DNA from 2 places in the Cupriavidus sp. SK-3 genome. Region 1 is predicted to be linked to the other one. Evidence: riboswitches for the same ligand, from Rfam matches in the RefSeq annotation. Region 1 holds a riboswitch; the other holds the start of a gene.

What was found. A riboswitch is a leader RNA that binds a small molecule or an ion and turns the genes downstream of it on or off. The one in region 1 is predicted to bind glycine.
Region 2: linked by a shared signal. The riboswitch ahead of CF70_RS25895 (D-amino acid dehydrogenase) and the one ahead of gcvT (glycine cleavage system aminomethyltransferase GcvT) in region 1 are both predicted to bind glycine.

Annotation. Positions count from the first base shown of each region.
Region 1 covers NZ_JFJV02000264.1:41,170-55,625, forward strand. Annotated here, with positions in the region: gene gcvP (aminomethyl-transferring glycine dehydrogenase) at 1-2,421, opposite strand, end outside; gene gcvH (glycine cleavage system protein GcvH) at 2,523-2,903, opposite strand; gene gcvT (glycine cleavage system aminomethyltransferase GcvT) at 3,014-4,141, opposite strand; glycine riboswitch at 4,241-4,380, opposite strand; glycine riboswitch at 4,402-4,489, opposite strand; gene CF70_RS28260 (UvrD-helicase domain-containing protein) at 4,724-6,817, shown strand; gene CF70_RS28265 (protocatechuate 3,4-dioxygenase) at 7,066-7,848, opposite strand; gene CF70_RS28270 (hypothetical protein) at 7,838-8,470, opposite strand; gene CF70_RS28275 (response regulator) at 8,867-9,598, shown strand; gene CF70_RS28280 (ATP-binding protein) at 9,570-10,733, shown strand; gene CF70_RS28285 (ABC transporter substrate-binding protein) at 10,762-11,913, opposite strand; gene hemN (oxygen-independent coproporphyrinogen III oxidase) at 12,309-13,742, shown strand; gene CF70_RS28295 (c-type cytochrome) at 13,861-14,456, opposite strand, start outside.
Region 2 covers NZ_JFJV02000246.1:8,244-22,699, reverse strand. Annotated here, with positions in the region: gene CF70_RS25925 (Crp/Fnr family transcriptional regulator) at 1-748, opposite strand, end outside; gene CF70_RS25920 (acyl-CoA synthetase) at 908-2,545, shown strand; gene CF70_RS25910 (M20 aminoacylase family protein) at 3,018-4,202, opposite strand; gene CF70_RS25905 (MFS transporter) at 4,266-5,573, opposite strand; gene CF70_RS25900 (LysR substrate-binding domain-containing protein) at 5,842-6,765, opposite strand; gene CF70_RS25895 (D-amino acid dehydrogenase) at 6,863-8,185, opposite strand; glycine riboswitch at 8,234-8,360, opposite strand; gene CF70_RS35300 (Bug family tripartite tricarboxylate transporter substrate binding protein) at 8,611-9,168, shown strand; gene CF70_RS25885 (GNAT family N-acetyltransferase) at 9,939-10,382, opposite strand; gene CF70_RS25880 (cytochrome b/b6 domain-containing protein) at 10,697-11,233, opposite strand; gene CF70_RS25875 (PepSY domain-containing protein) at 11,257-11,523, opposite strand; gene hfq (RNA chaperone Hfq) at 11,815-12,198, shown strand; gene CF70_RS25865 (FKBP-type peptidyl-prolyl cis-trans isomerase) at 12,486-12,890, opposite strand; gene CF70_RS25860 (short-chain fatty acid transporter) at 13,158-14,456, opposite strand, start outside.

The DNA of each region.
Region 1 (14,456 bases):
CAGGCGGCGGGCCACGTAGTTGGCGGCCAGGATGGCGTTCTCGGTGGCGGCGGTCAGGCCGGCCGAGCCCATCATGGCGATGTACATCCACGAGATCGGCAGGATGCTGGCCGAGCCGAACGGCGCGGCGGAAACACCGCCGATGCCCTGGTCGTCGCGGCGATAGCCCACGCTGTCCTGGTTGGGCAGGAAGTCCGCCAGGTGCGCGCCGACCGCCACCGGGCCAACGCCCGGGCCGCCGCCGCCGTGGGGGATGCAGAAGGTCTTGTGCAGGTTCAGGTGGGACACGTCGCCGCCGAACTGGCCCGGCGCGGCGGTGCCGACCATGGCGTTCATATTGGCGCCGTCCACGTAGACCTGGCCGCCGTGCTTGTGCACGATGTCGCAGATCTGCTGCACGCCCTGCTCGAACACGCCATGCGTGGACGGGTAGGTGATCATGATGGCGGCGAGGTTCTTGCTGTGCTGCTCGGCCTTCTTGGCCAGGTCTTCCAGGTCGACGTTGCCGTTCTCGTCACAGGCCACCACCACCACCTTCATGCCGGCCATCTGCGCTGAGGCCGGGTTGGTGCCGTGGGCGGAGGAGGGGATCAGGCAGATGTCGCGATGGCTTTCGCCACGGCTGGCGTGATAGGCGTGGATGATCAGCAGGCCGGCGTATTCCCCTTGCGAGCCGGCGTTGGGCTGCAGGCTCACCGCGGCGTAGCCGGTCGCGGCGCACAGCATGGCTTCAAGCTGGTCGATCATCTCGCGGTAGCCGACCGTCTGGTCCAGCGGCGCGAACGGGTGCACCTTGCTGAACTCGGGCCACGTCACCGGGATCATCTCGCTGGTGGCGTTGAGCTTCATGGTGCACGAGCCCAGCGGGATCATGGTGCGGTCCAGCGCCAGGTCCTTGTCGGCCAGCATGCGCAGGTAGCGCAGCATCTCGTGCTCGGCGTGATGCGTGTTGAACACCGGATGGGTCAGGTAGGCGCTCTGGCGCGCCAGGCCGGCCGGGTAGGCGTCCTGCGCGGCGGCTTCCAGCGCGTCGAAATCGGGCACCGGCTTGCCGTGGGCGAAGATTTCCAGCAGGGTGACCACGTCTTCACGCGAGGTGGTTTCGTCCAGCGAGATGCCGATGCGGGCGGCGCCGGCGTGGCGCAGGTTGATGCCGCGGGCGGTTGCCGATGCGTGCAGGGCTTCGGTGTTGAAGCCGGTTTCCAGGGTCAGCGTGTCGAAATAGGCGGCGTTGGTGCGCGCATAGCCGAGCTGCTGCAGGCCGCCGGCCAGCGTGGCGGTCAGGCGGTGCACGCGCTGCGCGATGCGCTTGAGGCCTTGCGGGCCGTGGTACACGGCGTACATCGAGGCCATCACGGCCAGCAGGACCTGCGCCGTGCAGATGTTCGAGGTGGCCTTCTCGCGGCGGATATGCTGCTCGCGCGTCTGCAGGGCCAGGCGATAGGCCTTGTTGCCTTGCGCGTCGATCGTCACGCCAACCAGGCGGCCGGGCATGGAGCGCTTGAAGGCATCCTTGACCGCCATATAGCCGGCGTGCGGGCCGCCGAAACCCAGCGGCACGCCAAAGCGCTGCGAGTTGCCCACCGCCACGTCGGCGCCCCATTCGCCGGGCGCGGCGATCAGGGTCAGCGCCAGCAGGTCGGCGGCAGCCACCACCAGGCCGCCGGCGGCGTGCACGGCATCGGCGATGGCGCGGTAGTCGGCGACCTCGCCATTGACGCCGGGGTACTGCAGCAGCACGCCGAAGGCATGGGCGCCGGCGGCTTCCGAAGCGGGGCCGACCTTGACCTCGATGCCCAGCGGCAGGGCGCGGGTGCGTACCACTTCCAGCGTTTGCGGCAGCACGTCGTCGGCCACGTAGAAGGTATTGGAAGCGTGCTTGTTGACGCGCTGCAGCAGCGTCATGGCCTCGGCGGCCGCGGTGCCTTCGTCCAGCATGGACGCGTTGGCGATGTCCAGCCCGGTCAGGTCGGTCACCATCTGCTGGAAGTTCAGCATGGCTTCCAGGCGGCCTTGCGAGATCTCGGGCTGGTAGGGCGTGTAGGCGGTGTACCAGGCCGGGTTCTCGAAGATATTGCGCAGGATCACGCCCGGCGTCAGGGTGTTGTAGTAACCCTGGCCGATAAAGCTCTTGAGTACCTTGTTCTTGTTCGCCAGCCCGCGCAGCCTGGCCAGCGCCGCTTCCTCGGTCAGCGGCTCGGTGAACTCGCCCAGCGGCATGCCGTCGCGGCGGCGGATGGCGGCGGGGATGACGGCGTCGATCAGCGCGGCGCGGCTGTCATAGCCTAGCACCTTGAGCATGTGTTGTTGCTCGGCGGCGTCGGGGCCGATATGGCGGGAGGCGAAGGCGTCGCGCGCCTCCAGTTCGGCCAGCGTGGGCCGGGCAACTTGGGCGGCAGTCATGGGCAGGGGAGCGTTCATGGCAAGAATCTCGTGGGAGCGGTGCGGCGGGTGGTCGGCCCGGTGCGCGTCGCGGCAGTCTTTGTCCGTCATTCCCGTGGCGCGGGAATGACGATCTGGCATCAGGCGCCGACGTTGGCCTTGTAGGCGTCGGCCGACATCAGGCCGTTCACGTCGTCGCTGTTGGCCGGCTTGAGCTTGAACAGCCAGGCGTCGAAGGCGTCGGCATTGACGCTCTCGGGCGCGGCGGCGGCGGCATCGTTGACGGCGATCACTTCGCCGGCCACCGGGGCGTAGATGTCGGACGCGGCCTTGACCGATTCCACCACGGCCAGCGCATCGCCGGCACCGACGGACTTGCCCACTTCCGGCAGTTCCAGGAAGACGATGTCGCCCAGCGCGTCCTGCGCGTGGTCGGTGATGCCGATGGTCAGCGTGCCGTCGGCTTCGACGCGCACCCATTCATGGGACTCGGTGTATTTCAGGTCGGCGGGGAAATTCATGGGATTGCTCCAGATTCAATTTGTTATTCAGCGCCAGCCGGGCGGAGGTTCCGATACACGATGATCGATGGGTAACCGCCGGCTGGCGCGCTGTGACCGGGTGCGAGCGTTCAGCTCACGAGTGCCTTGCCATTACGCACAAACGGCAGTTTAACCACAGTCGCGGCGAGTTTGCGGTCGCGGATCTCGACCTGAACCTCGGCGCCGATGGCAACGTCGCGCGGCAGGCGGGCAAAAGCGATGGATTGGGACAGCGAGGGGCTGAAGGTGCCGCTGGTGATCTCGCCGTCGCCGGCGGGGGTGATCACCTTCTGGTGGGCGCGCAGCACGCCGCCTTTTTCGCGCAGGATCAGCCCGACGAACTGCTGGGTCTGGCCGCCGGCGACCAGCGCCGCCTTGCCGGTGAAATCGCGTTCGCTTTGCAGGTCCACGGTCCAGGCCAGGCCCGCGTTGAGCGGCGAGGTATGGATATCCATGTCCTGGCCGTACAGGTTCATGCCGGCTTCCAGGCGCAGCGTGTCGCGCGCGCCCAGGCCGGCCGGGCGCACGCCGGCGGCGATCAGCTTTTCCCACAGGCCGGCCACGTTCTCTGCCGGCACCACCAGTTCGAAACCGTCTTCGCCGGTATAACCGGTGCGCGCCACCATGACTTCGCCGAGCGCGGGATCCTGCACCACCACGGCGTTGAACGGCTTCAGGGCTTCGCTGGGTTGCGTCGAGGGAAAGGCGCTCCACACCTTGGCGCGGGCGTTCGGGCCCTGCACAGCGACGATGGCCAGCGGGGCCACGCCGTCGGGCGCGTTGTCGTGGCGGCGCGGCGTGATGCTCACGCCGCTATTGGTGGCCGCGTTGCGTGCGGCGATCCATTTGATATCGGCGTTGGCGGTGCCGGCGTTCACCACCAGGCGGAAGTGATCCTCGGCGAAGAAGTAGACGATCAGGTCGTCGATGACGCCGCCCTTTTCGTCGAGCATGCAGGCGTACAGCGCCTTGCCCGGCGTTTGCAGCTTGTCCACATTGTTGGCCAGCAGGCCGCGCAGGAAGGCACGCACATGCTCGCCATTGAGATCGACCACGCACATGTGGGAGACGTCGAACATGCCGGCGTCCGTGCGCACGGCGTGGTGTTCCTCGATCTGGGAGCCGTAGTTGACCGGCATGTCCCAGCCGCCGAAGTCGACCATGCGGGCGCCGATGGCGCGGTGGATAGCGTTGAGGGGCGTGGCCTGGAGCGTCATGGAATCCTCGGGGGAAGGCTAATCTCGGTTCGAAAACGAAAAAAGGGCCATCCGCCGCAGGATTCGGCGCGCAATAGCGCTGCCAAATCCGCTGCGGCGGATGACCCCTCTGTCCTCGATACCTGAGAGATTACAAGGCGGCCCCGGCTAAACCAGGACCCAGGCCTTGCGCGCCCCTTCGGTGGGCACGCTCACCATTGATTCAGCAATGGCGGGTGCCGCTCTCCAGAGTACGGCGTGCATCGTGTGCATGTTGCAAGCCGATCCGACCAGTCCATGGTGCCTGAGAGTTTTCGGGTGATACCCCTTCGGCGGCGCAAGATCTGCGCGCTCTCCCGGTCGGATGGCGCGACTCTACAGCCAGCCTCGGGGGCTTGTCAACGCGGGCGATTGCCGGGCTGGCCCGGAGGGCGGGGCGGCCTGCGGGCATGTTAACATCTGCGGCTCCGATGGCTTTTCCTGTGCCGCAGGCTTCACTCGTGGCCGCGCATGTGCTGCCCATGTACTGCCCATGTGCCGCGCGGAGCCTCGCGCCCGCCCTTGCCGGCCATCCCGCCACCCAGCCTCACCACCAGCCCTCGCATGACCCACGGACTTAATCCTGCCCAATCCGAAGCCGTTCGCTACCTCGATGGCCCCTGCCTGGTCCTGGCCGGCGCCGGTTCGGGCAAGACCCGGGTGATCACGCAGAAGATCGCCCACCTGATCGAGGACAAGGGCTTCCAGCCCAAGCACATCGCCGCGGTGACCTTTACCAACAAGGCCGCCAAGGAGATGCAGGAGCGTATCGCCAAGCTGATGGAAGGCAAGACCACGCGCGAGGGCAAGCGCATTCCGATCAAGCAGATCACCGTCAGCACCTTCCACTCGCTGGGCGTGCAGATCCTGCGCGCCGAGGCGGAGCACGTAGGCCTGAAGCCGCGCTTCTCCATCATGGATTCGGACGATTGCTTCGGCATGGTGCAGGAGCAGCTCGCCAGCACCGACAAGAAGCTGATCCGCAGCGTGCAGAGCACCATCTCGCTGTGGAAGAACGGCATGGTCGATCCCGAGACGGCCATCGCCCAGGCCGAAAACCCCGACGATCACCAGGCGGCGCTGATCTACCGCAACTACGTGGCCACGCTGCATGCCTACCAGGCAGTGGATTTCGACGACCTGATCCGCCTGCCGGCCGAGCTGTTCGCGCGCAACGAAGAGGTGCGCATGCGCTGGCAGAACCGGCTGCGCTACTTCCTGGTGGACGAATACCAGGACACCAACGCCTGCCAGTACCAGTTGCTCAAGCAACTCGCCGGCGGCTCGCACCTGCGCGCCCCGGCCTTTACGGCGGTGGGCGACGACGACCAGGCCATCTATGGCTGGCGCGGCGCCACGCTGGACAACCTGAAGCTGCTGCAGACCGATTTTCCCGACCTCAAGGTGGTCAAGCTGGAGCAGAACTACCGCTCCACAGTGCGCATCCTGGAAGCGGCCAACGCGGTCATCTCCAACAATCCCAAGCTGTTCGACAAGAAGTTGTGGAGCGAGCACGGCATGGGCGACCCCATCGCCATCAACCCGATGAACGATGAGGAGCACGAGGCGGAATCCGTGGTGTTCCGCCTGTCGGCGCACAAGTTCGAGCGGCGCGCGCAGTTCCGCGACTACGCCATCCTGTACCGCGGCAACCACCAGGCACGCCTGTTCGAGCAGATCCTGCGCCGCGAGCGCATTCCCTATGTGCTGTCGGGCGGGCAGAGCTTCTTCGACAAGGCCGAGATCAAGGACATTTGCGCCTACCTGCGCCTGATCGCCAACCCGGATGACGATCCCGCCTTCATCCGCGCCATCACCACGCCCAAACGTGGCGTGGGCAACACCACGCTGGAAGTGCTGGGCACCTTCGCCGGGCAGGCCAAGGTCTCGCTGTTCGAGGCGGCCATGATGGGCGGCATCGAGGGCAAGCTGCAGCCGCGCCAGCTGGAGCCGCTGCGCGTGTTCTGCGAGGCGATGGTGCGGCTGGCCGGGCGCGCGGCCAGCGATCCCGCTACCGAAGTGCTGGACGACCTGATGGAAGGCATCCACTACGAAGCCTACCTCTACGACATGTTCGACGAACGCCAGGCGCAGTCGCGCTGGACCAACACGCTGGAATTCCTCGACTGGCTCAAGCGCAAGGGCACCAAGCCCGAGGCCACGGGTGAAGGCGAAGCCACTGGCTTCGACACCGCCGACGGCTTTGGCGACGAAGGCAAGAACCTGCTGGAGCTGACGCAGACGGTGGCGCTGATGAGCATGCTTGAAGGCCGCGAGGAAGATCCCGACGCCGTGCGCCTGTCCACGCTGCACGCCTCCAAGGGACTGGAGTATCCGCACGTGTTCCTGGTCGGCGTGGAAGAGGGCATCCTGCCGCACTGCCGCGAAGACGAGGACATGACCGACGAGAAAATCGAGGAAGAGCGCCGCCTGATGTATGTGGGCATCACCCGCGCCCAGCGCAGCCTGCATATCAGCTGGTGCAAGAAGCGCAAGCGCGCGCGCGACACCTACTCGTGCCAGCCCTCGCGGTTTATCGGCGAGATGAAGCTGGAGGAAGCGCCCGAGATCAAGGACGAGACCCCGGCCATGAGTCCGAAAGACCGCCTGGCCGGACTCAAGGCGTTGCTGGGCACGCCCGGCAAGACCGCGGCGTAGCCAGCGCCGGACGTATAAAGCCCGAACCTACACAGCCGATACATTGCCCTACAAGCGGGACAAGACCCCGGCCTGATGCCTCATTACCATTGATCGTGCCTGGGCTGTCGTTCTGGTCCGGGCGCCGCACCGCTTCGTCCCTTCGGAGCGGGGTGGCCGGGCCGTGATGCCCGACTTCTTCCCTGTTACGCGCCTCCGTACTTTAGTGTCCGGGGGCGTTTTTTTGATGGGCAGGACCGGGGGCTGCCTCAGGTTCGCGCGATACCGATCGTGAACTCGCCCTCCAGCGTGCCGGCCGCATCCTGCAGGCGGCGCACCCGCACCAGGCCGGGATGCGCGCCGGCAATCGGGTCCTGGCTGTTCCGGTACGGCGAGGCGCCGCGAGCGCGATAAGCGGGGTGGCCGAGAAGCACTTCGCGGTTCAGCGCCTCGTCAAAGAACATCTGGGAGGTCAGCACCTCCTCCTTGCCGACATGAATTTTCAGATGGATATGCACCGCGCGCGGCGCGTACCAGCCGGGGTAGATCGTCAGGAACTGCGCGCTGCCATCGGCTCCGGTAGGTTGCACGCCCCGCAGGAAGCGAGCGGCACTGGTGGGCGCGGCGTGCATGCCGCCTTCTTCCCGCCCTGGCCCGGCGCCACCCGCGGACGGTGGTATGCGGCCTCCCCGCGCCCCGGGCGGCGGCGGCATGCCGGCCTGGTCATAGCCGCTATAGCTGCCGCCGGCATCGCAGTGCCAGATGCTGGCCAGCGCGCCGGCCACCGGCGCGCAGCCGCGGTCGGAATCCACCACGACCAGTCGCAGTCGAAGCAACTGGCCGGGCCGGCCATCGCGGATATCGCTGCGCATCAGCGCCTCGTCAATATAGAAAGGGCCCTCGGTCAGTGCCGGCGTAAGCAGGCAGGCGGTCGGCGCGGACTGCGCGGCGGCATCGCCCGCCAGCCCGATCAAGCCCGCGCCGAGCGAGCCGCCCAGCACACCGCCGAGAAAGCGGCGCCGACTGCCGGGGGAGTCATGCTTACTGCGCATCGTGTGCTCCTTGTCGGTGAGGTCCCGCAGCACCGGGTACGTTGCCCGGGCCGTCCGCGCCGAAGGCGCAGGGCATGGGCGCGGGCCCATGCGGCGGCATCGCACCGTCGGCGAAGGGGCCAGGCATCCCGCCCGGCCCCGGCCAGCGGCCCGCTTCCGGCATGGCGCGCAGGCGTTTGCGCTGGCCGGCATCCAGGCTTTCGTCAAAGGCGATCCAGCGGTCGCGCACGGCGCGGCGGTCCTTGTCGAGCGCGTCGTGCAGGTGGTCTTCGCGCTCCGCCCGGGCGCGCAGCGACGGCTCCGGCGCATTGGCCGTGCCGGTGGCATCGGACTGGCCCTCCTCGCGGATAAAGCGCGCCCGCAGTTCCAGTGCATGCGCATGCGCCTCGCGGGCGGCGGCGCGGGCGGCTTGCCAGAGGGCAGTCTGCGCCGGCGTGAGTGCCAGCGCGTCACGCAGCGAGTCGGGCGAGCCTGGCAGGCCAGGCCCGGCCGTGGCCGGCGCGCCGGTCTGCAGCGCATGGGCGGGCAAGGCCAGCGCGCACGCCGCGCACAGCGCGGCAAGCGATACCAGGGCGCGGATCGAGGGTAACAAGCGGGGTAACAAGGCTTGTGGCTGGGTCATGGGAATCTCCGTGGAAGTCTTGCGGGGAGAGGCCCGGGCTGCCGACACCATGCGGATGGCTCAAGCATAGCGGGGCGCCGGGCCGCCGGTGCGGGCCTGCCGGGTGCAAAGCGGCGGGTTGGCGACATGCCATCTTAAAAAGGCAGGCCTCCGTTTGCTTGAGCGCTTGGTCAGCGCGCCGAAGCAATGCCGTACAAAGCGGGCCGCCGGGCGGCGGGCTTTGTATCGCGCGTGATACAAAGCGGCCACAACGCGCCTATCAGGGCGCAACGCCGGGCTGGTAGAGTGAATCCCTGGCGGCGGGCGCTGCCCGGTCGAGCCCGATTCCCCCCGATTAGACACAAACCTGCCGCGAACTCCGCTGCAAACCGCCGCAATAGCCTCCTGCGAAACCCGATGGATCTTTCCCCCGCTACGCCCTTGCACTTGCTGATCGTCGACGACGATCCACAGATCCGCTCCATGCTGGCCGAGTACCTGGCCACCTTCGGCATCGAAGCCGATGGCGCGGAGGGTGGTGCCGCCATGCGCGCCGCGCTGGCCGTGCGCGACTACGACCTGGTGGTACTCGACCTCTCCCTGCCCGGCGAAAACGGCCTGGCGCTTTGCCGCGAAATCCGCGAGCGCGGCGACTTGCCGGTGATCATGCTCACCGCGCGCACCGAACTGGCCGACCGCGTGGTCGGCCTGGAAGTGGGCGCCGACGACTACGTCACCAAGCCCTTCGAGATGCGCGAACTGGTGGCGCGCATCCACACCGTACTGCGCCGCAGCCGGGGCGGCGGCGTGAAGCGCCCCCCGGCGGTGGGCGGCCATGAGCTGCGTTTCGGCCACTGGCGCCTCAATACCACGCTGCGGCAACTGGTGGACGGCGAGGACACCGTGGTGCCCTTGTCCAATGCCGAGTTCCGCCTGCTGCTGGCCTTTATCGAATACCCGAACCGCGTGCTCGACCGCGAACTGCTGATCAACCAGGCGCGTGGCCGCGATCTCGATGTCTTCGACCGCAGCATCGACCTGCTGGTCTCGCGCCTGCGCCAGAAGCTGCGCGATGACCCGCGCGACCCGGCGCTGATCCGTACCGTCCGAGGCGAAGGCTATGTCTTTACCGGCACCGTCGAAGGCTGAGCGCCCGGCCTGGGTGGCCCGCCACGACTCCATGTTCATCCGCCTGTTCCTGGTGATGGCGGCGATCATGCTGGCCGTGCACCTGCTCGGCGTCACGGTCATCGAGAGCATCTTTCCTCACCCCGGGCACAGCGGATTCACTCTCGTCCCCGGCGACGAGCCTCCGCCCCCACCGCCGGGCGAACCAGGCCGCGGGGGAGTCCCCCCGTCCGGCGCCGAAGCGGGCGCGGGCAGCAGCCAAGGCGGTCCGCCGCCGCCACGCCGGCCGCGCGGCAGCCGTGGCTTTGGCCCGCCCCGGCTGGGGCTGCTGTTCCAGCTTGCGGCCATCGTGGCTGCGTCGTGGGTGGGAGCGCGCCTGCTGGCCAGGCCCGTCCAGCGCCTTGCCAGCAGCGCCAGCCGGCTGGCCCAGGACGTGCACGCGCCGCCGCTGGACGAGGACAGCGGCCCGGCCGAGGCCCGCGACGCCGCCAAAGCCTTCAATCATATGCAGCAGCGCATCCGCACCCAGCTGGCGCAGCAATCGCGTTTCCTGGCCGCGGTGTCCCACGACCTGCGCACGCCGCTCACGCGCATGAGCCTGCGTATCGAAGGGGTCGACGACAACCAGGTGCGCTATCGCCTGCGCCAGGACCTCGCCGAGATGAACGGGCTGATCGATGCCACGCTGTATTACCTGCGCGAGCGCGACGGCGCCGCCGCGCCGCGCCAGCGCGTGGATGTGCATGCCCTGTTGCAGGCGGTGGTGGACGACGCCACGGAGATTGGCCAGGACGTCAGCCTGTCCGGCGGCGCTGAGCCTTTGCTGGCCTATCCGGCCGAATTGCGCCGCGCCGTGGTCAACCTGGTGGAAAACGCGCACCGCTACGGCGGCAGCGCGCGCATCGCGCTGGCCGACAGCGCCGAGCGCGTGGTCATCGACGTCTGCGACGACGGCCCCGGCATTCCGCCGGAAGAAATGGCGCGCGTGCTGGAGCCGTTCTACCGGCTCGAATCCTCGCGCAACCGCGCCACCGGCGGGGTCGGCATGGGCCTGTCGATCGCCGCGGATATCGTCTCGCGCCACGGTGGCGAACTGAGCCTGGCCAACCGGCCGGAGGGCGGGCTGCGCGTGCGGATCGTGCTGCCACGAGCCTGAGCGGCAGCTAGTGCGCGGCCGCTACCATTCAGCGGGCCGTTGCGCTGCCCATCGCCGCGAGCTGCACGTATTGCGAGCCGCGCGAGCCATGCGTGAAATCCAGCACGAAATCGCCCACATCGACGCGGGCCTGCAGGGCACGCCGCAGGTCGGCCGGCGTGGCGGCGCGCGGCGCAGACAACGCAGCCCGCACCAGCCAGGCCGCGCCGATGTAGCCAGCCAGCGTGGCGGGTGAAGCGGGCTCGTCCAGGAACTGCTTCATCCGGCCCACGTGCTCCTTGACCACGCGCAGGGTCAGGTCCTGCGGACCTGGCGCAATCTGCGTCAGCACGATGCCGCCGTTATAGCCGGCGCCGAGAATCTCGCGCGCCGCCAGCGGGTTGACCGCGGACAAGCCCACCAGGAAGCCGTACCACCCCCGCGCGGCCAGCGCACGGCCGAGATTGCCGTAGGCCAGCGTGTCGCCGGCCACGATCACCGCCGCCGGGCGCGCCGCGGCGATGCGCGCCGCCGCCGCGCCGCCGTCGCTGCCCTTGCCGGCTTCCAGCGTCAGCGCTTGCAGGCCAGGCTCCTGCTCCAGCTGGCGCCGCCACGGCGTGCCGGCGGCCAGGCTTCCTGCAGCGAAATCCGGCGCCACGGCCAACGCCAGCTGCTTGAGCCCGTAGCTGCGCAACTGGTGAATCGCCGCATCCAGTTCGGCGCGGTAGTCGGCCCGCGTGTACCAGACATGATCGGCCGCGAGCGACAGCCCCGATAAGGGCGCAACGATCTGCACGCCGCGCCGGGCCAGCTCGGGAGAGGCGGCCAGCACCGGCAACAAGGCGTCGCTGGGACCGAACAGGAGTTCGGCGCGCTCGCCGTCGACCAGCGACAGCGCCTGCGCGGTGGCAGCGCGCGGATCGGTTTCGACTTCCCGCACCACGTGCACCACGCGCGGATCGCGCGCGCCGGCGTTGGCCGCGTCGAACATGACCTTGGCGCCGGCCAGGTAGTCGCGCGCGAGATCGGCCTGCGCGCCGCCGCGATCCACCAGGTGGCCAATCACCAGCGGGCGTCGCGGGGGTGCCTGCGCCAGCAACGTGGCGGGCGCCAGCAGAGCGCTGCCGAGGGCAGCCAGCAGGCGGCGGCGCGGCATTTGTGGCGCGCAATGCGCCTGCGCAATCAGGGGAGAAGCGTGCATGGGGGCCGAAGGGACGGATTGAGCTGGTGGATGGAAAGCCGGCAAGCGCGGGGCAGCCTATCCGGTCCAGGTGACGCTGGCATGACGCGGCGCACGCTTGTGACGGCCTGGCCGCTGGTGGCCGGCCAAGGGCCCTGGTGTCATGGGCCACGACTTGATGCCGGTCAACGCGCGCAGGAGCGGCCCCCACTACGATGAGCCATCCAGTCCACCACGAAGGCCGCCCCATGGCTGAGCTCACCCGCGCCACCGCATCCGTCCCCGTTTCCCTTGCCAGTCCACCGAACACCTGCTCCGGCAATTGCGGCGCCGCCTGCAAGAGCAAGCAACCGGGGCGCGCCGCCTCGGCACCGGACCGGCATGCCTTGTCGGACTTCCGCGAGCTGGCCGGCCGCATGGACATCAACGGCCCGCGCTACACCTCCTATCCCACGGCGGACCGCTTCCATGGCGGCTTTGGCGAGCAGGACTACCGGCAGGCACTGGCCGAATGCGCGGCCAGCGCCGGCGTGGATGCCGGCCGGCAGCCGCCCTTGTCGCTCTATGTGCATGTGCCGTTTTGCGAGAACATCTGCTACTACTGCGGCTGCAACAAGATCATTACCAAAGACCATCGCCGCAGCGCCCGCTATGTGGATTACCTGGCGCGCGAGATGGCGCTGGTGGCGCAACAACTCGGCGCGCGGCGCGAGGTGGTGCAATCGCACTGGGGCGGCGGTACGCCGACCTTCCTCGACCCGGCGGAGATGCGCCGCGTGATGGATGCCTTGCACCAGCATTTCAACCTGCTGCCCGAGGGCGAGCACTCCATCGAGATCGACCCGCGCCGGATCGGCGACGCGCAGATGGCGCTGCTGGCCGAACTCGGCTTCAACCGCATCAGCCTGGGCGTGCAGGATTTCGACGCCGAGGTGCAGCAAGCGATCCACCGCGTGCAATCGCAGGCCGAAACCCGGGCAGTGGTCGACGCCGCGCGCCGGCTCGGCTTCCGCTCGGTCAGCATGGACCTGATCTACGGCCTGCCGCACCAGACCACGGCGCGCTTCGCCGCCACCGTGGAGCAAGTGCTGGCGATGCGCCCGGACCGGCTCTCCGTGTATAGCTATGCGCACCTGCCGCACGTATTCAAGCCCCAGCGGCGCATCGACGAGCGCGCGCTGCCGGCGCCCGCTGAAAAACTCGACATCCTGGTCGGCACCATCGAGCAGCTCACCGCCGCGGGCTATGTCTACATCGGCATGGATCATTTCGCGCTGCCGGACGACGCGCTGGCCGTGGCCCAGCGCGAGGGCCGGCTGCAGCGCAACTTTCAGGGCTATTCCACCCACGCCGGCTATGACCAGCTTGGATTTGGCGTCTCGTCGATCGGGGCGGTGGCGGGCCGCTATGTACAGAATGCGCGCACGCTGGACGACTATTACCGCGTGCTCGACGGCGGCGTGCTGCCGGTGATGCGCGGCTTCGCCATGCGCGATGAAGATCACTTGCGGCGCGAGGTCATCGGCGCGTTGATGTGCAACGGCGTGCTCGATATTGCAGCGGTGGAAGCCCGGCATCGCATCGACTTTGCCGCGCACTTCGCTGGCGAGATGGCGGACCTGGCGCGGCTTGCCGGGGAAGGCCTGGTGCGATGCGAGCCCGGCCGCATCGAAGTGACCCCGCTGGGCCGCTTGCTGGTGCGCCGGCTGGCGATGGTCTTCGACGGCTTCCTGCGTGAAGACGCGCGGCGGGCTGCGGACGCGGTGCCGGCAGTGGCACCAGCGGGAACCCCGGGCGCTGATACAGGTACGCCGCTGCCGGCGCCATTGCGCTACTCGCGCGTGGTCTGAGCCACTGACGCCTGGCACAGGCAAACAAAAAGCCCGCGGCGTGCCGCGGGCTTTTTGTTCTCCGGGTCCGTTCCACCGCTTGCGCCGTGGTGGGTGGCCCGGGATGATTTCCGGCCGGTTACTTTGACGCGTTGGCCATGTAGTCGACCGCTGCGATCACGTCGGCGTCCGGGCCGGCGTAGCCGCCCTTCGGCGGCATCACGCCCTTGCCCTTCAGGGCGAAGGCGTGAACGGCGTCCATGCCTTCCTTCAGGCGCGGCGCCCAGGCAGCCTTGTCGCCCAGCTTCGGCGCGCCGGCAACACCGGCGGCGTGGCAGGCGGCGCAGACCTGGTCGTAGACCTTCTTGCCCACTTCGGCGGAAGCCGGCGCTGCAGCAGCAGCAGCCGGTGCGGCAGCCGGTGCAGCACCGGCGGGAGCTGCCGGGGCTGCTGCGGCGGCAGGCGCGGCAGCGGCATCCGAGGCGGCGGCGGTAGCCGGAGCGGCGGCAGCGGGCGCTGCGGGCTCCGGGAATTTGGCACCGCCGGCGTCGGCCATGTAGACCACGGCACGGCCCAGTTCGTAGTCGCTGTAATCGTCGGCGGTGGTGCCGGCGCGGGCTTGCATGGCGCCCTTGCCGTGCAGCACGGAGTTCAGCAGGCCGGTGAAGCCCTGGCCGATACGCGGAGCCCAGTCGCCGGCGGTGCCGTACTTGGGCGCACCGGCAGCACCGGTGG
Region 2 (14,456 bases), on a different contig from region 1:
CAAAGTGACGCAGGCGCTCAAGATCCGTCACCCGGATGCTCTGGTACGACAGGTCCACCATGCCCTCCGACGCCAACCGCCGCAGTGCCTGGTTGACCCGCTGGCGGGAAAGTCCGGTCAGCAGGCCAATCTCCTCCTGGGATAGCTCCAGCACCTCGCTGGTACGCGGATACAGCGCGGGATGGAACAACTGGGCCACCGCTTGCGCCACGCGCGCATCGACGCTCAGCAGGCGCTCGTTTTGCACGGTGGCGATGAACTGGCCCATGCGTTCGTTGAGCTGGCGCACCACGAAGCTGGCAAAAGGCAGGCTCTCGGCCAGCAAGGTGTGGAATACGGTGTCCGGCACCAGCGCCACGCGCGAGTCGCGGATGGCGATCACATCGTATCTCCGTGCTTCGCGCTTGATCACGCTGCCTTCTCCGCACCAGCCGCCCGCCGGCACGCCCGAGAAGGTGCAGCCGCGCCCGTCCTGCGTGTAGACCGCGAGCTTGATCAGGCCACGCTCCACCCCGATCCAGTAGCGCGAAGGCTCGCCGCGATGCGCCACGAAGGCGCCCGCGGCAAAGTCCTGCACGACCAGTTGCCGCGCCGCCAGTGCCTGATGGCCGGGCGCGAGCGCGGCGAACCATTCATGTTCCGAGAGCAGGGCGGCATGGCCGGTGCACTGCGGGGATGCTGGCGGCTGTGTGGCGGCTGCAGAGGGGGGTGTGAGCGCTTGGGGTGTGGCTGATGGCGGGCTGGACATGATTTCGGCTTGGCCCGGCGCGGGCATTGTCATCCGGACGACAGAGCTTCGTCGTGTGCGATGATAGCCTTGCACAGCGAAAAGTAACAGCGACCGGCAGCGCGTGGTTCATCCTGTGGAAGGGAACCGGCCCCGCCGGCGCATGCGGAGACTACAGCAATGCCAAGCGATTTCGATACCGGCCTGGGCAAGAACCCGGCCAACCACGTTCCCCTGACACCGGTCGACTACCTGGTGCGCGCCGCCGAAGTCTATGGCGATCGCCTGGCCATCGTGCACGGCCCGGTGCGCCAGAACTGGCGCGAGACCTACGCGCGCGCGCGGCGTCTGGCCAGCGCGCTGGCGAATCTGGGCGTGGGCAAGGGCGATACCGTTGCCGCCTTGCTGCCCAACACGCCCGCCATGGTGGAGGCGCATTTCGGCGTGCCGATGGCCGGGGCGGTGCTCAATGCGCTGAATATCCGGCTGGATGCCGCCAACCTGATCTTCATGTTGCGCCATGGCGAGGCCAGGGTGCTGCTGGCCGACACCGAGTTTGCCGACCTGGCGCGGCAGATCGCCAACGAGATCCCGGGGCTGAAGGTAGTCGCCGTGGTGGACGCACTGGGCCCGCAGGACGCGCAGCCCTTCGGCGAGACCGACTACGAAAGCCTGCTGGCCTCCGGCGATCCCGCATTCGACTGGCAGATGCCCGCCGACGAGTGGGATGCGATCGCGCTCAACTACACCTCGGGCACCACCGGGGACCCCAAGGGCGTGGTCTACCACCATCGTGGCGCGGCCATCAACGCCATCTCCAACATCCTTGAGTGGGACCTGCCCAAGCACGCGGTGTACCTCTGGACGCTGCCGATGTTCCACTGCAACGGCTGGTGCTTCCCGTGGACCATCGCGGCGCGCGCCGGGGTCAATGTGTGCCTGCGCAAGTTCGAGCCCAAGCTGGTATTCGACCTGATGCGCGACGAAGGCGTGACCCACTACTGCGCCGCGCCCATCGTGCATACCGCGCTGGTCAACGCCCCGCCGGCCTGGCGCGAAGGGCTGCGCGGCCCGGTGCGCGGCATGGTGGCGGGCGCGCCGCCGCCGGCCGCGGTGCTGGCGCAGATGGAGGAAATGGGCTTCGAGCTGACCCATGTCTATGGCCTGACCGAGACCTACGGCCCGGCCGCGGTGTGCGCCGAGCAGGACGACTGGGCTGGCTTGTCCCAGGAGGAGCGCGCCACCAAGAAGGCACGGCAGGGCGTGCGCTACCACCTGCAGGCCGAGGTGGCGGTGCTGGATCCGGATTCGATGCAACCGGTCGCCGCCGACGGCGAGGAGATCGGCGAGATCATGTTCCGCGGCAATATCTGCATGAAGGGCTACCTGAAGAACGAAAAGGCCACCCGCGAGGCCTTCGCCGGCGGCTGGTTCCATACCGGCGACCTGGGCGTGTGCACGCCGGACGGCTACGTCAAGATCAAGGATCGCAGCAAGGACATCATCATCTCCGGCGGCGAGAACATCTCCAGCGTGGAGGTGGAGGACGCGCTCTACCGCCATCCCGCCGTGCTGGCGGTCGCGGTGGTGGCCCAGCCGGACGCGAAATGGGGCGAGACGCCCTGCGCGTTTGTCGAACTCAAGGACGGCGCCAGCGCCACCGCGGAGGACCTGATCGCGCACTGCCGCACCTTGCTGGCGGGCTTCAAGGTGCCAAAGGCGGTGTACTTCGGGCCGCTGCCCAAGACCTCGACGGGCAAGATCCAGAAGTTCGAACTGCGCAAGAAGGTCAAGTCGGATACGGCGATCGACGTGTAGGGCCTCGGACGAAGCCGTCAGGTGCGCCAACGCCGTCTGCAATGACGGCTACTACCTTCTCTCTCCGCACGGGGGGAGGGGGTGGTTTAGCTGGGAGCCACGGGAAGCGAAGCCAGTGGATATTTCCAGCATGGCGCGCCTTCGTTCGCTATGGGAGTTTGGCCCGTATCCAATCCCAACGGGTTGGCGGCAATGCCACATAGCCCTCCGGGGCACGCGCCCCGATGTCATGCTGCACAATGTCGTGAAACCAAAGTAGGCGCGGAACATCGGGATCAAGGTACGTTCGCTCTGCTGGCAAAGCGAGTCGGTGAGTTGTTATCCGTGCGTACTGGGGCGTGTCCCTTGGTGCGGGGTCGCCTTGCATGCCCATAAGCTGCAGCGCAATGATGTCGTTCTCGCTCACGATTTCGCTAGTGCCCCCTGGATCGGCGTACCCACCTGCAGGCAGCACGCCGGCCATGTCGCACTCTCAGGCGTGCAGATGGCCTTCGGCCAGCGCCACCCAACACGCCGCGCCAAGCGGAATCAACTGGTCGTTGAAGTCGTAGCCGTCGTTGTGAATCGAGCAGCCGACCCATTCGCCGGTGCCATTGCCCAGCGCGAAGTAGCAGCCCGGCATCTTCTCCAGCATCCACGCGAAATCCTCACTGCCCATCTGCATAGACGGCGGCACCTGGATGACCTTGTCGCTGCCCAGCACGCTGGCCACGGCCTGCCGTGCGATGGCGGTTTCTTCCGCGGTATTGCAGATCGCGGGCGCCAGGCGCTCATAGGCGATGTCTACCGTCACGCCGCACGAGGCGGCCTGATGCGTCACCACCTCGCGGATGCGGGTCTCCAGCAGGTCTCGCACCTCTGCCACGGTGGCGCGCACGCTCAGCTTCAGCGTTGCGGTCTCCGGGATGATGTTGTAGGTGCTGCCGGCTTCCATCTGTCCCACGCTGATCACGGCGGCATCGACCGGCGCCACATTGCGCGCCACGATGCTTTGCAGCGCCACCACGGTAGAGGCCAGCGCCAGCGTGGGATCGGCGGCGCGGTGGGGCATGGCGCCATGGCCGCCTTTGCCGCGGAAGGTGATCGTGGCGCGGTCCGACGAGCCACCCATCGGGCCGCTCTGTACCACCGCCATGCCCACCGGCAGGCCGGGCGCATTGTGGAAGGCGTAGATCGCATCGCAGGGGAAACGCTCGAACAGGCCGTCGTTCATCATGGCGAGCGCGCCGGTCATGCCTTCCTCATCCGGCTGGAAGATCAGGTTGAGCGTGCCGTCGAAGTTGCGCGTGGCGGCCAGGTACTCGGCGGCCGCCAGCAGCGTGGCGGTGTGGCCGTCGTGGCCGCAGGCGTGCATGCGGCCGGCCACCTGGCTGGCATAGGGCAGGCCGGTGCGCTCCTGCAACGGCAGCGCGTCCATGTCGGCACGGATACCGATGCTGCGCGTGCCGTTGCCCACCTTCAATTGCGCCACCAGCCCGTGGCCGCCGACGGTGTGCACGGCATAGCCCCACTCGCGCAGCAGGGCAGCGGCCATCCCGGCGGTGCACGGCACGTCGGCTCCAAGCTCGGGATGCGCGTGGATGCGGTGGCGCAGTTCGGCGAAGCGCGCGGCGGATTCGTTCAGGGCGGACGGGACATTGCCTGGGGTCTGGGTCATGACAGTGCGATCCTGGATAGTGCTGCGGAATAGGGAAAGGGGGAAAGACGATCCTGGCGCGCGTCAGTCGCGGCCCGGGTGGCTGGGGAACAGCGCCAGCGCGCTCAGGCTGATGCACGCCGAGGCAAGCAGGTACCAGGCCGGCGCCATGCTGCTGCCGGTAGCGGCGATCAGCCAGGTGACGATCAGCGGGGCGAAGCCGCCGAACACGGTCACGCCAAGGCTGTACATCACCGACATGCCGGTGGCGCGATGGTGGCGCGGCAGCGCCTCCATCATCAGCGCGGCGCCCGCGCCGCTGCCGACCGACATCAGCGCCACGGCGCCGCCGATCAGCGCCATGGTGATCGGCAGGGCCGGCCCCGACGAAAGCAGCATGAAGTTGGGATACACCAGGGCCAGCGATGCCAGCCCGCCGGCAAACAGCAGGGGCTTGCGGCGCGGCAGCCGGTCGGCCAGCAGGCCGAACAAGGGCGCCACCACCAGCATGGCGAGGCCGGCCATGCACGCCGCCAGGAACGCGGTGACGGGCGGCATGTGCAGCGTGTTCACCAGGTAGGTGGGCATGTAGAACACCATGATGTACATCGACGAGGTGGAGCCGGTCATCAGCAGCATGCCCAGCAGCAGCGTGCGGCCATGCTCGCGGAACACCGCGCCGATGCCGCCGTGCTGCCCGCCTTCATGCGTTTCCTGCAGATGGCGGCGGATATACATGCCCACGGGCGCGATCAGCAGGCCCAGCAGGAACGGCAGGCGCCAGCCCCAGTCATGCATGGCTTCCGGGCTGAGCAGGGCCGATACCGCGGCGCCGGTCAGCGCGCCAAGCAGCGCGGCGCCGCCTTGGGTGGCGGCCTGCCAGCTCACGAGGAAGCAGCGGTTGCGCTTGCTTGCCGACTCCAGCAGCAAGGCCGATGCCGCGCCGACCTCGCCGCCCGCCGACAAGCCTTGCAGCAAGCGGCCGAGCACGACCAGCACGGTCGCTGTCACGCCGATGCTGGCGTGGGTCGGCGTGAACGCGATCAGCGCCGTGCCCGCGGTCATCAGCGCAATGGTCAGCGTGAGCGCGGTCTTGCGCCCGCGCCGGTCAGCCAGGCTACCGATCAGCACCGCGCCGAGCGGACGCATCACAAAACCGGCGCCAAACGTGGCAAAGGACAGCAACAGCGAAGCCAGCGGGCTGCTCGACGGAAAGAACAGCTTTCCGATGGTGGCGGCGAAGAAGCTGTAGACGGTGAAGTCGTAGATCTCCAGCCCGTTTCCGATCGCGGCGGCGACGATGGCGCGGCGCGAATGCGGGCGGGCCGCGGTGGGGGCGGCGGTGGATGCCGTGCCGGCGGGGCTGGATAGCGCGGTAGGCGCGTGGGTCATGCTTTCCTCCTCGGGTGGGATTGGCTCGGGACGGCTGCCGCGCGGCGCCGTCTCTACTGGTGTGCTGGCATGGTAAGAGCGAGGCGCCGGATAAGCACTTCGCTTTTTTTCATGGGTATGAGGATCGGGAATAGGCGGGAATAGGCGGGAACAAGCGGGCATGGGCGCCAGCCATCGGGAATGGCGGGCGATGCTCAAAGCGGGGGGGGAGGGGTGCCGCGTAAGTCGGCGGCCGCGCGTCCATGCAACGGCGCAGGCGCAGGCCAGTTCAGGGGGCGGCCGCGCCGCCCGGTGCCGGGGAGTCGCCGGAAAGCGCTTCCAGCATGGCATCGTGCAGGCGAGCCGCGGCCCAGGTCAGTACGTGCCGGTCGCGCGTGACCAGGGAGATGGTGCGCTCGGGCACCGGCTCTTCCACCTCGATGAAGTCCATATTGTCCGTAACGAACTTGCTGCCGCGCGATTCGCTGGAAAGCAGGATCAGGGTATCCGCCTTCCAGCATAGTTCCAGCGCCAGCCCCATGGAGGTGCACTCGATTACCCGCGCGGGAGGCGCCAGGTCATTGCCCGCGAACAATTGATGAAAAGGCGAGCTGGTGTCGGAGAGCGGGTCCAGCACCAGCCAGTCAGCCTGCTGCAGCACGCGCACCGACCGGGCCGCGCGCAGCGGATGCCCGCGCCGCGCGGCAATGATGGTCGGCAGGCGGCAGGCCTGGGTGCAATCCAATCCGCGGTCCGCCGGCAGCAGTTGGGACGTCACCGCAAAGTCCATGGTGCCCTCGCGCAGGTGCTCCAGCAACTGCGTCGGCCGCATCTCCTGCACGCGCAGGCGGGCGTTGGGAAACTCGCGCCGGAAGGTACTCAGGCAGGCCGCCATCGGCCGCATCACCGCCGTGACCGGCGTGACGCCAACCGTGATCTCGCTGACCACGCTGCCCATCATGTCTTCCAGGTCCTCCCGCGCGCGCCGCACGTTCTCGCTGATCAGCCGGGCATGCGTGACCAGCCGCTGGCCATGGGGGGTGAGCCGCACGCCCTTGCTGGAACGCACGAACAAGGTGGCGCCGACGCTGCTCTCCAGTTCCTTGATGGCCTTGCTCAGCGCGGGCTGCGTCAGGTGAAGGAGGCGCGAGGCTTCCTGGATGCTGCCGGTGTCGGCGATGGCGGCCAGGGCGCGCAACTGGTTAAGCTTCATGGGGAGCCTGCGGAGTCGTGGACGCACATGGTAAAGGCAAAGCGCCCGGCGCAGATGGCCGGGCGCAGGGCGCGGTAATGCGCGCCGCAGTTCGCGCTCAGTGGGCCGTTGCGCTGGCGGGGTTTGCCGCCATGGCAAGCGCGCGTGGACCCTTGTGCGCCGGCAGCTCGCCACTGAAGGCAAAGTCCACTTCCGGCACATAACCGCTGATGATGTCGGCAATGGCGCGGCCCGAGCCGCAGCCGTGCGTCCAGCCCAGCGTGCCGTGGCCGGTGTTGAGGTAGAGGCCGTCGATCCCGCTGGCACCGATATACGGCACGTTGCCCGGCGTGGCGGGGCGCAGGCCCGTCCAGAAGCGCGCCAGCTCGGGACGGCTCATGCCTGGGAACACGTCCAGCGTCCGTTTGACGATGGCGTCGCAGCGCACCGGGTTCAGGTCCATCGCATAGCCGTTGAGCTCGGCGGTGCCTGCCACGCGCAGGCGGTCGCCAAAGCGCGAGAACACCAGCTTGTACTCGTCATCGGTCAGGCTCACGCTGGGCGCGCGCGCGGGGTCGAGTACCGGCAGCGTCACCGAGTAGCCCTTGGCCGGATAGATATCCAGCTTCACCCCCAGCGGGCGCGCCAGCATCGGGCTGAAGCTGCCCAGCGCAAGCACATAGGCATCGGCGCTTTCGATCTGGTAGCCGCCGGTTTCATCGGCGATCTCCACGCCGCGCATCCTGCCGCCATCGGCGTGCAGGCGCTGCACACGCACGCCGTAGCGGAAACGCACACCAAGCGCCTCGCACTTGGCCGCCAGCTCGGTGGTGAAGCGGTGCACGTCGCCGGATTCGTCCTCGCTGGTATAGGTGGCGCCAGCCAGGCGCGGCGCGATATTGGACAGCGCCGGTTCCAGGCGTACGACTTCGTCCGGCCCGATCACGCGGCGCTCGCAGCCCAGTTCGCGCATGATGCGCGCCGGCTCGATGGCCGCGTCGAACTCCTTCTGGCTGGTGTAGAAATGCAGGATGCCGCGCGTCAGGTGGTCGTACTCGATGCCGGTTTCCTCGCGCAGGGCCTGCAGGCTGGCGCGGCTGTATGTGCCTAGGTTGAGCAACTGGATCATATTGTGGGTGGAGCGCTTAGCCGTGCACTCGCGCAGGAACTTCAGGCCCCACGACCATTGCGCCGGGTCGGCGCGCAGGCGGAACAGCAGGGGCGCATCCTCCCGGCCCAGCCAGCGCAGCATCTTCAGCGGAGCGGCCGGGTTGGCCCACGGCTCGGCATGGCTGACCGAGATCTGGCCGCCGTTGCCAAAACTGGTTTCCCGGGCGGCGCCCGCGTTGCGCTCCAGCACCACCACTTCATGCCCGGCCTTGGCCAGGTACCACGCAGAAGCGACGCCGATCACGCCGGCTCCCATCACGATGACTTTCATTCTTCAGGCTCCGGACAGCAAAAAGGGGCAGACAGGCAATCTGGCCTGTCTGCCCCCACTGTCCTTTTGCCTGAGAGATTCGCCGCACCCACCACGGGTGCCGGCTTGCCCCTTCGGCGGCCGCATGCCGCGCCACGCTTGGTGGTCCGGTCCGGCGCTCTCCAGTTTTATCGGTTTCCAGTCTTCTGCACCTGAGCGTTTCAGGGGTACGCCTTCGGTAGAAGCGCCCGACCTGCTATGGCGGGGGGCGCCTCGTTCTCCTGGAAGCCGCACCATAGCACGCGTGGCCGGGAGACTGCAAGGGCGAGGTAGTGGGCGTCGGGCCCGCCCCACCGATGTAGCAGCGTTTGCAGCATCGCCTTCTGGCGTCGCCGATTCTTTAACGTTTGCACAATGAAGCGGAAAGGTCCACGTCGGGTCGCAGCGTGACCTGCGGATACACGTTGTACCTGGCAACTAGCTCGACCAACGCGGCGAGTGCCCACCTATGTAAGAGGACGGGCTTCGAACCCATCAAGGATTTCACCACGGTCGCGTCCGTGGCTGCCATCCCCAGCATTCTGCTTGTGCCTGCGGTATCGCCATTCAAGTCGCCGAAAGACATCGTCAATGCTGCCAAAGCAAAACCAGGAAAGCTCTCCTATGGTTCGGGCGGCATTGGAGCATCGGCTCACTTGGCAGGTGAACTGTTCAAGTCCATTGCCGGCATCGACGTCATCCACGTGCCCTACAAAGGTAGTGGCCCAGCCATCTCTGATGTCATGGCCGGACAGCTCTCATATATGTTCGACACCGGGGCCGTCCCATACATCCGAGGTGGAAAAGTCCGCGCTATCGCGGTCGCTGCGGAGAGGCGTCTTCGATTGTTCCCCGAGGCCGCGACCTTCACCGAACGCGGCATCAAGGGTATGCAGATGAGCGCGTGGTATGGCCTCGCGGCACCATCGCTTACTGCCCGGGCGACGACAAAGAAAGCGAACTGACTCAGCTCCAGTCGGTCAGCGCCAGAACGTCAGCGCCCCTGTCGAGAATCGCGGCCCGCTGGAGCAAGTCGCCAGGTTCACAGAGCGCAACACAAGTGCCGGCCAGGGTCATCCTTGCCTGAGCAGTTGCTCGCAGGCTTGCCGCTTCCTGGCGCAGGGCCTTGATGCCGGCCGAGACGGTCCAGCGAGTCCTTCTCCCACTGCCAGCGCCGGGTAGCGACGCGTCGTTCGTGGCCATGGGAGAAGCGAGAGCTTGATGCATATTGACCTTGAAATATTGCTATGCCTCGTTTCGCTTGGCGGTATCTCGCGAACGGGCGTTCATTTTTTGTTTTGGCAAACATGCCAGAGTCTTGCTGGCCGGTAGCGGCGGTGAACTCGCCGATGGCGCTGCAAATAACCGCTCGCGTATTTAACTGGACCTAGATGACAATTTGGAGTCAGGTGAGTGCCGAGAAAGACGGATATCAGTGGGGCGCGGGTTAACCTTAACGCTGTGTCATGGCGACTTGCCGACCACCTGCCATGCCATGGGTGGTGAGGGTCACAATGGCCAAGAGATAAGCTGGAAAAATCTGTTTAATTCTCAGATTAAGAATTATTCATTCTGCATGGGCTGGCGATAGAGTCCTGCTGCCACCGTGTCACCAGTTTCCGGTGACGTGGGTCTTTTTGTGCACGAACGTGCACTGGATTTCTTCTGGCGGCAAGCGCTTACAGGGCCATTAAGCGAGGCAAGGGCGTTCACGCGTCAGGCGCGCTTCGCATGCCTACTTGAGCTCACAGTGCATGCATAGCGCTGAGCTTTGTGCAGCATTGCGGAACTCCCGTGAGGCCTGGACTTCTGACGGCGCTTTATCGAAAGGGATGTGGCAGAAACCCCAGCGCGCGAAATAGGCGGGAGCCGATGCGGACAAGAGAAAAGCATGTCGGAGTTCAGTGCCGCGGGCGCGCACGAGAAGCTTTTCTACGAGGCGGCTCGCGACACCCCTATCTCGATAGCCGGACTCCACTGCCACGGACCGGATGATAATTGAGTGTCCACGGCGCTCCGCTGCAGCACAGCCAACGATACGACCGTCGCAAAGCGCAATCTGAAAGCTGTCGAGAATCTCCGTTACGTCCTCCGTGGCGAGGCCGCATCTTGCCAGCAACGAAGTCATCGGCTCGATGTCGACTTGGGACGCCGAACGGAGATAGACGTGGGTAAGCATGAAACAGTCTCCGGTCAGTGCTCGATGAGGCTGCCGGGCAGCTCTGGCACTTTGTTGATGCCGCGTGTCAGCACCCACTGCTGATACGAAGCAACTAGTTGCGGGATGCTACCAGCTTGAACGTTCTCGTGACAAGCCCGAGGAAACTCCAATTTGTATCACTGTGTGATATATGCGTTGTCGGCGCGCGCAGACAGGAGGCTGGCAGAATTGCCGCTCTCCTGGAAGCCGCGCATTGGTGCTGGCTAAGCCGAATCGCAATGGCTGGCGGGAGACCCGTATCGGGACAATGCTCGCATGCTGCCGCGGCACCTTCAAGTGCCGCCATCGCGCCGCTTGTTTCCGGTCAGCATGGCGGCGATGAGATTCTCCTTGTGAGCCATGCTCATCGCGACGGCGGCAATGAGGTGTATGACGATCAGCACCATCAGGGCGTCCGCCAGCAACTCATGCACGTCCTTCGGTCCATCCTCGCCCCAGAAGGCGTCCAGCCTCGACATCCAGCCCGTCACGGCGAGCGCGATGATGATGGCCCACATGGTGATCATCATCATCGCGCCGAGCGGCGTGTGGCTCAGATACCGGGGCGGGCGGTGTGCAATCAGTGCCTTGAGGTAGGCCAGGAGGCGGGAGGGCGTGGGCAGCCACGCGGAAAACCTGGCAGGCTCGCTGCCGATGAAACCCCACAGGATCCGGAACAGCACCAGTCCGGCGGCAACATAGCCGACGGCGCGGTGTGACGGGCCGCCGGAGTCCTCGACCAAGTCCCGCAGCACAAGCGCAGCCACGCTCCAGTGCGTCAGGCGCACGGCAATATCCCAAACGCGAATCGACGCAGCGCCGGTCATCATGGCGTGCCCGTCCGAGACTGCCGTTACTTCTCGATTTCCGATTTCACGACATCGAGGGTCTTGGTGTCATAGTAGATCTCGGCCTTCTTGCCTTCCTTCGTCGTGCCGTAGATCTCGTAGCAGTTTCCGTCCACCTTGAACTTCTTGATGGTGTAGCCCTGCGCTTCGATCCTGGCCCTGGCGTCGGCTTCCTTCATCCATTCGGCCTTGGGATGGGCGGCGCACTTGGCACCAGCGATTGCTCCCGTTGAGAACACGCCAGCGAGCAGGAACAGGCAAATACGCTGCATGGAAAGCCTCCGCTTAGTCATATGTGACAGCGAAGCATAGACAAACAGGTAACGATTCGCAATACGGATTTGCCCCTGCCGCCGCGCGGGCAGCGTATCGGTTTCAGGGGGACTGATCGGCTTGCGCTAGAATGGCTAATGCAGGCCAGGATGGCGCGGCGCCATTCCGGCGTGCGCGGCACATGGCGCATGTGCGTGCAAGCACCGATGTGGTGCGCCGGCGCCGGCCAGGCAACGCCGCAGTAGCCCAAGTTTCCCGCAGCGCTTCGCCTGCCCCATTTTTGAATTCACATGCAGCTCGACGATACCAACCCGCAAAACTCCTTCCTGAACACAACGCGCAAAGAGCGCAAGCGTGTGCAGGTGTACCTGGTCAGCGGCATCCGGCTCGTCGGCTCGATCGAGTCATTCGACGCCTTCGTGGTGATGCTGAGCACGCCTGGCGGCATGCAGACCATCTACAAGCGAGCCATATCGACCATCCAGCTGGACACCGGCACGCGGCCGCCCGGCGGCGGCGGTGGTGGTGGCGGCGCGCGTGCGCCAGGCAGCGGGCCGCGCATGCCGGGGGTTGGTCCGCGCACGCCACGCGTGACGTCCGACGGCAATACCCAGGCACCCCTTGTGGTGACGCGGAAGCGTCGCTCCATGGCGCCCGGTGGCGGAAACGAATAGGGTTGCCACGCTGCCGCGAAGTCCGTTTTTGCCGGATGCGTTGTTGATCGCCGCGAATTGCTGCGTCAGATAGCTGCTGGTCGAGTTCGTCCTCGCCATGATCGGATCGAGTGGCTCGAACCCGGTCCGACAGCGATGAATCGCCTGGCTCATCCGGCAGCATGTGCTGGCGATGGTCACATCCCGGCCTCTTCACGCTCTTCTCGGGCGACTCGCTCGCAATCGTCAGTTCGTCAGCGCCCCGGCGGGCTTGCCGGGGCCTGGTCAAACGGTGGAACCGCCCTGCGTCAGTTGCCGATGCCGAGCAACTCCACTTCAAAGTTCAGCGTGGCATTCGGCGGGATCGTCCCCGGCACGCCGCGCGCGCCATAGGCGGTCGGGCCCGGGCAGACCAGCTTGGCCTTGCCGCCGACCTGCATCTTCTGCACACCTTCGGTCCAGCAGGGGATGACGCGGTTCAGCGGGAACGAGATCGGCTGGCCGCGCTTGTACGAGCTATCGAACTCGGTGCCGTCGGTCAGCGTGCCGCGGTAGTGCACCTTTACCGTGTCCGACGCCTTCGGCGTGGCGCCGGTGCCCTTGACGATCTGCTCGATGGACATGCCGGACGGCAGGGTTTCCACGGCCGGAGCGGCTGCGTGGGCGACGGAGGCCATTCCCAGGGCGGCAAGTAGCAGGGCAATTTTCTTCATGTGTCAGTTTGCAGAGTGGTGGGGGTGAAGTCCGGGCCGGCAAGGCCGGCCGGAAACCGCCATCTTAAACCGGGATGGCCATCGCAAGCCGCAACCGGGCTGAACCCAGGGGCGCCGGGCGCGATGGCGCCAGCGCCGCCAGACGCCATCGCGAAGCATGGACTCCCCGATGGCCAGACTCAACCGGGCAATGCGCCGGAGGCACCGGAGTATCCGGTTGCACAGGGGCCGCCCCCGGCTCCCGCGGCTTGGCGGAGCCCGTACGCATCAAGGCATCATGGGCGGGCGGTAAGGCAGCGTCGAAGCAAATGCCCAGAGCATGAACAGCACAAGCGGCGTGTGAACCAGCAACTGGGTGAAGGTAAAGCCCACCACGTCCTTGGCCCGGATCCCCAGCACGCCCAGCAGCGGCAGCATCCAGAACGGGTTGATCAGGTTGGGCAGCGCCTCTGCGGCGTTATACACCTGCACCGCCCAGCCCAGGTGGACCTGCAGCGCGTTTGCCGCCTGCATCACGTAGGGCGCTTCGATGACCCATTTGCCGCCGCCCGACGGCACGAAGAAGCCGAGCACGGCGGAGTACACGCCCATCACGGCGGAAAACGATTCCCTGGTGGCGACCGAGACAAAGGCCGACGCCAGGTGGTGGGAAAGGGTCGTGCCGTCTATGCCCGCAGCCTTGGTAAGGATGAATGCGATGCCGCCATATAGCGGAAACTGGATCAGCACGCCGGCGGTGGAGGGCACCGATTTGGCCACGGCGCGCAGGAAGCGCTTGGGCCGCCAGTTCAACAGCATTCCCAGCATGAGGAACAGGAAGTTGTAGGTGTTGAGATTGGAGATCGCGAGGACAGGATCCTTGGTGGTGAACTCGCGGACCAGCCATCCCGCGCCCAGCGCCACGATCAGCAAGGTCAGCAAGGGGCTGTACTCCAGCCATTCGCCGGGACGCGTGGGACGGCCGATGCCATCGCCGGCGTCATCGAGGTCTACGCCCATGTCCTGCGCAGTACGCGCGCGGTCTCCCGCCGGTGCGGAGAAATATGCCACCAGCAATGACGCAACGATCAGCACCGCCGTCATCGCCATCGACTGCCACAGGAAGATGGTCTGGGAGAAAGGGATCACGCCGGTGATATCGAGCAGGGATTTGGGCAGGCTGGCGGGATTGGCCTGCAACTGCGCGGCGGAAGAACTCAGGCCCAGCGCCCAGGTGGCCCCCATCCCCAGGTAGGCCGCCGCGCTGGCCGCGCGGTAGTCCACGCGCAGGCCGCTGCGCCTTGCGATGGCCCGCACCAGCAGTCCGCTCAGGATCAGGCTGATGGCCCAGTTGAGCAGGGAAGTCAGCAGGCTCACCAGCGCGACGAAGGCGATGGCGCCCCGCGCCGTCCTGGGCAGGGCGGCGAGCCGCCGGATCAGCAGCGAAGCAGGCGGCGAAGCCGCCACCACATACCCGGAGATGGCCACTACCGCCATCTGCATGGTGAACGGGATCAGGCTCCAGAAGCCGTCGCCAAATGCTTGCGCCACGCTTTGCGCCGGCGCGCCGGCCGCCATCGCGCCGAT